DNA from 3 places in the Pseudidiomarina marina genome. Region 3 is predicted to be linked to each of the others. Evidence: predicted binding sites of a transcription regulator. Region 3 holds the regulator's gene; each other region holds the start of a gene.
What was found. The regulator sigma-54, encoded in region 3, starts transcription at its own class of promoters, with help from an activator protein. The targets are predictions, from matches to a motif close to GTTGGCACGNNNNTNGNNT.
Positions count from the first base shown of each region.

Region 1 (2,275 bases), 840 kb from region 3:
ATGGATGTTGTTGCGTTGGCACAAGCCGGTATCAGTTATGCGGTGGCATCACTTGGAACCGCAACGACAACGGACCAATTGCAGATGTTGTTTCGCGCCACGCGCAAAGTGGTGTGTTGCTACGATGGCGATCGGGCAGGCCGTGACGCTGCTTGGCGAGCATTAGAAAATGCCTTGCCATTGCTCAATGATGGCATTGAATTGAGTTTCTTATTCTTACCTGATGGCGAAGATCCAGATACGTTAGTGCGCAAAGAGGGGGCAGAAGCCTTTACTCAGCGACTGCAAAAAGCGCAAAGCTTTACCGATTACTTTTTTGCCCACCTCACCGAAACCATTGACGTGCAATCGGATGCCGGCAAATCATTGCTATTGAAGCAGGCAAAACCACTTATTGAGCGCATCGCGAGTGACTTTTACCGTGAAACTCTAATGGAGCGTTTGGCGCGACTGCTCCGTCGGGAGACATCACAGTTAGAAGCACAAATCAAAGCGCCTGCACGGACAAAGCCCGAACAGTCGGCTCTAAAACTGACCCCAATGCGTCGCGCAATCGGCTTGTTGGTGCAACACCCAGAAATCGGTCGCGAAATTCCGCTACACACTGAATTAAGTGGGTTGAAACAACCAGGTATCGATTTGTTGTTGAAATTGCACGAACAGACTCACTTACAGTCGTTAACCTCGGCACAAATATTAGAATTATGGCGTGGCGAGCCCGAAGAAAAAGCGTTACGCCAGTTGGCTCGTTGGGAGCATCATCTTGATGCCGAAAAGGCAGCGCAGGAATTCTTCGATATTTTTGCCTTTTTCATTGATTTGTTTGTTGAACAGCGAGCGAATGAGTTGCTGGAGAAAGAGCGTACTGCGCCGTTGAATAAAGCAGAAAAACAAGAATACCTCACCTTGTTGCAGTATTTGAAAGATCGTGAAAAACGCTAATTTGCGTTCGGTTTTACTAAAACATTCGCGTTCCACACCAATGTTTTGCATCGTTCGTTATAAAAAACACATTAAAAACAATAGTATAAGTTTGTGGCATTAATTTTGCATACACAATTAGGTGTAAACCATAAATTTGTACTTAAATAGAATAAAAATGAGGAGTAAAACATGAAGTTTCCAAAGTTAGCCATGGTTGGTGCTGTTGTTATCTTATCTGCAGGTTTGCAAGGCTGTGTAATTGCTGTGAACGGCGATGGTGAGCACTATAGCTCGAGTGATAGTGTGACCAAAAAAGAGAAACGTAATCGCACAGCCATCGCGTCATTTACTAATGGAATGTCCGTTGACGCCGTGCAACGAGAATTAGGCACGCCGGAATTTTCTGATTTATGGACGGTTGATAATGTACGTTATCGCGTACTGTATTATCGTACCCAACGTGTGCACGCTGACGGCAACACCACTCGCGATGAATGCACCCCAATTGTGTTTGCCGACGGCAATTTAATTGGTACCGGTGAGTTAGCATTGACACGAATTCCTGAGAATAACTGATTAAATTCTGGCTGAAAACGACAGTATCTGCTACAATTTCCGGTCTTGAATTTTATACCTCACGCACTCATCTAATTAGAGTACATAATCGTACCTTTTTGAGTCGCCGTAAGTTTAAGACCGGTTACTTTTCTATATTAATAACAGGTGGTAGATCTGTATGCAGCAGAGTCGTCAATCACAGCTCAGGCTTCTTATTGCCAAAGGTAAGGAGCAAGGTTATCTCACTTTTTCAGAAGTGAACGATCACCTACCTTCTGAGATCGTTGATTCGGATCAAATCGAAGACATCATCGGCATGATCAATGACATGGGTATTCAGGTGTTTGAAAACGCACCCGATGCCGATGAATTGATGATGAGCGAAGACACCGCTGATGAAGACGCAGCTGAAGCCGCCGCGCAAGCATTAGCAAGCGTGGATGGTGAGTTGGGTCGCACCACTGACCCTGTGCGCATGTACATGCGTGAAATGGGCACAGTTGAATTGTTAACTCGCGAAGGCGAGATCGACATCGCAAAACGCATTGAAGATGGTATTAACCAAGTTCAATGTTCCGTTGCTGAATATCCTGAAGCCATCAACTTCTTGTTGGATCAGTGGGATTCATGCGAAGCGGAAGAAATGCGTTTAACCGACATTATTTCTGGTTTTATTGACCCGAATGAAGTGGATGAAGCGCCTGTCGCTGCAACGCACATTGGTTCTGAACTGAGCGAAGACCAGCTTGAAGACGAAGATGAAGACGTTGATGACGACGACGATGACAGTGAT
Region 1 covers NZ_CP085233.1:915,949-918,223, forward strand. The annotation lists gene dnaG (DNA primase) at 1-942, shown strand, start outside; gene LG272_RS04370 (DUF3192 domain-containing protein) at 1,114-1,500, shown strand; gene rpoD (RNA polymerase sigma factor RpoD) at 1,661-2,275, shown strand, end outside.
Region 1: the regulator sigma-54 is predicted to act here: its motif matches at 1,035-1,053, upstream of LG272_RS04370 (DUF3192 domain-containing protein).

Region 2 (2,275 bases), 400 kb from region 3:
CCTAACTTGAAAAAGTATGTTTTAGCATCCATGTAACCTTAACACGAAGCAAAAAAATAGGAGCAAGCTCATGAAAATTTTAATGGTACTTACCTCACACGAGCAGCTCGGTGACAGTGGCCATAAAACAGGCTTTTGGGCGGAAGAATTTGCAGCGCCCTACTATGCCTTTAAAGATGCTGGCGCTGAAGTCGTGTTAGCCAGCCCGAAGGGCGGGCAACCCCCCATTGATCCGAACAGTGAACAAAGTGATGCTCAAACTAACGCAACGGTACGTTTGTTTGAAGATGAAGCGGCGATGGAGCAACTTGCCAACACGCTCAAATTGAGCGAAGTGACAGCCGATAAATTCGACGCTATTTTCTATCCGGGTGGTCATGGACCATTGTGGGATTTAAGCCAAGATCCATTATCAATCGGCCTCATTCAGCAGTTTTGGGAGCAAGATAAGCCAGTCGCTGCAGTTTGCCATGCGCCTGCCGTATTGGTGAATGCGAAAACGCCAGCCGGCCATCCGATTGTGAAAGGCCGAAAAGTGAGCGGTTTTACCAACAGCGAAGAGGCTGCGGTGGGCTTAACTGATGTTGTGCCATTTTTACTTGAAGATAAGTTGAAAGAACTTGGCGGTTTGTATGAAAAGGTCGATGACTGGAAACCTTATGCGGTTGTCGATGGTAACCTCATTACCGGCCAGAACCCTGCTAGCTCTGAGGCTGTTGCCGAGGCGCTACTGAAAAAATTAAAGCGTTAATATAAGACCAATAAAAAAGCCACCGCAAGGTGGCTTTTTTACTGCAAAGTGTTGATTAAATAACTTATTCAGTCATTTCTTGTAAGCGTGCACGTAACTCTTCATCTTGCTGCACACGCTGTACAATCGCGTTGTATTCCTGCGGTGAAAGACCTGAATCGTTCACAGCAGCAACCATTTCTTCTTGCGCTTTACGCTGAATCTCTTGTGCTTCTTCAGCATCTTCAGCGCTTTGGAAACGCTCTGAATATTTGTTACTGATTTCTTGCACGTTGTTCATCGCAACAACGAAACTCTCTAGCATGCCATCAGTTAACTCGATGTCTTGCTGTTGTTGCATCATTTGCTCTTGTTGAGCTTGTGCTTGACCTTGCTGTTGCTGTTGGGCAACCGCTGTTGCACTGACAACAGATGCACTAGCAAAAAGAGCAGTTAGGGTTAAAGCTGTCATTGTTTTACGCATAGATTTATCTCCTATTTTGAGTTCACTAGGAGAGTTGCAAGCCCCATGCCAACTTTCCATGTTTTATAACATTATGAAAAATAAAGATATTTAAATATTCTTCGAAATTCAAAATACAAATATGTATAATAATGTCACATGTGTCGATTGGGGTTAATGTGACAAAAAGATACAGAAGCTGGTTTTTGCAAGGCGATAGCGTTCAGAAAACGCTGACGTTTTATGTGATGTTACCGCTACTTGCGCTATCTGGCATTGCCATTGGGATCGGTCTTGAACGTGCGGCCGTATTTCAAGACCAACGCCTGCGTGATGACCTGGAGTTGGTCGGACGCGCCATTCACGTACCGGTCAGTGACGCACTCATTCGGGGAGATATCAGTGCGGTTCAAGCCGGCTTAGATTCGGTTTTTGAAATTGGCCGTGTTTACGGCGCCTCGGTATATGATACGAAAGGCATGATGGTGGCCTCAGCAGGAGTAACCGAACGCGATCTCTCTGAAAGCTTACTAGCCGAACAAGTCATTTTAACGGGTGAAACACAAGACAGCTATCGGGAAGTAGCGGGTCGAGATGTGTTTTCTCAGTTTGTTCCGATTCATGACCGAGGTGGTCAAATCATTGGGTTCATGCAACTTAATCGACGTGCCCAAGACTTTGATAATGCCTTTACGCAACTCGCTCGCATTGCTTGGGGAACATGGCTGGTGTTGGCTGCTGCAACCGCAGCCATCTTAGTCTTTGGTCATTATCGTGGTGTGAATCGTTATGTGGCACAAAAACTCGAGCAGCAGCGCCGTGAGCAAGAAAAAATGGTCGCGATAGGTCAGGTATCTAGTGGTGTAGCGCATGAGTTAGGTGCACCACTCACGGTCATTGATGGTCGTGCGAAGCAATTGATGAAACGCCATTCCGATGAAGAATCGCAACGACAACTGAATGCAATTCGAGGACAGGTACAGCGGCTTACCAAAATGGTGAAGCAGTTGCTGGCGTTCAGTCGTACGCCAGTCTCAGAGAAACAACAACAACCATTACGCAATATTATTGAACAAGCCTGC
Region 2 covers NZ_CP085233.1:479,028-481,302, forward strand. The annotation lists gene LG272_RS02355 (type 1 glutamine amidotransferase domain-containing protein) at 71-751, shown strand; gene LG272_RS02360 (DUF4168 domain-containing protein) at 816-1,214, opposite strand; gene LG272_RS02365 (sensor histidine kinase) at 1,373-2,275, shown strand, end outside.
Region 2: the regulator sigma-54 is predicted to act here: its motif matches at 1,249-1,267, upstream of LG272_RS02360 (DUF4168 domain-containing protein).

Region 3 (2,275 bases):
AATGCACGAACGAGCGCGACGCGGAATCGGCTACCTCCCGCAGGAGTCGTCAATTTTCAGGAAACTCACGGTTCGCGACAATATTATGGCAATATTGGAAACGCGAAAGGACCTTGATGCCAATGGTCGTGAAGAACGCTTAGATGGCCTGCTGGAAGAATTTCATATTGGGCACATTGCGAATAGTCTTGGCATGAGCTTGTCGGGTGGTGAACGTCGCCGCGTAGAGATTGCTCGCGCGCTAGCGGCCGATCCTGCATTTATTCTGCTTGATGAACCGTTCGCGGGCGTCGACCCAATTTCAGTATTAGACATTAAAAAAATTATTGAACATTTGAAGAATCGCGGCATTGGCGTTTTGATCACCGATCATAACGTTCGCGAAACCTTATCTGTTTGTGAAAATGCCTACATTGTTAGTCATGGTGAGTTGATTGCGACTGGTGACGCCCATACCATCTTAAATAATCAACAGGTTAAAGACGTGTATTTGGGTGAGCAATTCACCCTTTAGGTGGTGCAATGAAACAAGGCCTGCAGTTTAAATTCTCTCAGCAGCTGTCGATGACGCCGCAGCTGCAGCAGGCAATTAAACTTCTACAACTTTCGACGCTTGAACTACAACAAGAGGTTCAACAAGCGCTCGAAGAAAACCCGTTATTGGAATTAGAACAAGCTGAGGCTGAAGGCGAAACGGCCATTACCGACGATGATGATCTTTGGGATAGTCCTTGTTCTGCGGCACTAGGTCAGTCCAGCTCGAGCTTTGATGGCGAAGACTCAGTGTTTGAAGGGGCCTCAGGCACAACTTTGCAAGACCATTTGATTTGGCAAATGCAACTCTCTCATTTTTCAGCTATCGATGAAGCAATTGCCCTCGCCATCATTGATGCCATTGACGATAGTGGTTACTTGGCGGTTTCTCTGGAAGAAGTTGTAACCGCCGTAAATCGTCAAACCGATGAACCTGTTGAACTCGATGAAGCGGCTGTCGTATTAAAACGCATCCAACATTTTGACCCCATTGGGGTTGGTGCTCGTGATGTCGGCGAATGTCTCACCTTACAACTCCAACAATTGCCCCATGATACGCCGTGGCGTAACGAAGCGTTAGCAACTGTGCGTGAGCATTTGGCTTTGCTTGGATCACGCGATTACCGAACTTTAGCACGTCGATTGCGTTTAAATGAAGACGACCTCGCTGCTGTGATTGACCTCATTCAACACCTTCAGCCGCGGCCTGGCGAAGCGTTTAACAATAGCGACGATGACTACGTTATTCCCGATGTTTTGGTGCGCAAGAAAAATAATCGCTGGATGGTTGAGCTAAATCCAGAAAGTGTGCCTAAACTTAAAGTGAACGAAAGTTACATGAAGTTATGCCAAGGAACGCGCCAAACCGACGACATGCAATACATACGCCAACAAACACAAGAAGCGAAATGGTTTATCCGCAGCCTTGAAAGCCGCAACGAAACGCTGCTGAAGGTCGCGAATGCTATTGTATTGCGTCAACAAGGATTCTTTGAACACGGTGAAGAAGCAATGAAACCAATGGTGTTAGCGGATATTGCAAGCGCTGTTGAGATGCATGAATCAACTATTTCTCGAGTAACCACGCAAAAGTATATGCATTCACCGCGTGGTGTGTTTGAATTGAAGTACTTCTTCTCAAGTCAGCTCGGTACTGATACTGGAGGGGAAGCTTCATCAACGGCCATTCGGGCGTTGTTGAAAAAGCTAGTTGCTGCGGAAAACCCGAAAAAGCCGCTGAGTGACAGTAAACTAACTGAACTCCTCGCGGAACAAGGTATCCAAGTAGCTAGACGGACCATTGCGAAGTATCGAGAGGCGCTCAATATTCCGCCCTCGAGTCAACGCAAACGTCTTATCTGAATCTTGGACAACAGAAGGAAGATGTTATGCAAATTAATCTGACTGGTCATCACGTAGAAATCACTGACGCATTACGCGAGTACGTCGATAGCAAATTTAGTAAACTCGAGCGACATTTTGACCACATAAACAACGTCCATGTCATTTTAAATGTTGAAAAGTTGACGCAAAAAGCGGAAGCTACGCTGCATTTGAATGGCGGCGAAATTTTCGCAGATTCAGAGCACCAAGATATGTATGCCGCCATAGACGGGTTGATCGACAAACTCGATCGGCAGGTTATTAAACATAAAGAAAAGATGAAACGTCACTAAATCATGGATTTATCCACCTTGTTAAGCCCCGACTGCACACGCTGTGCAGTCGACGGCTCAAGTAA
Region 3 covers NZ_CP085233.1:79,331-81,605, forward strand. The annotation lists gene lptB (LPS export ABC transporter ATP-binding protein) at 1-514, shown strand, start outside; gene LG272_RS00390 (RNA polymerase factor sigma-54) at 523-1,896, shown strand; gene hpf (ribosome hibernation promoting factor) at 1,923-2,210, shown strand; gene ptsN (PTS IIA-like nitrogen regulatory protein PtsN) at 2,214-2,275, shown strand, end outside.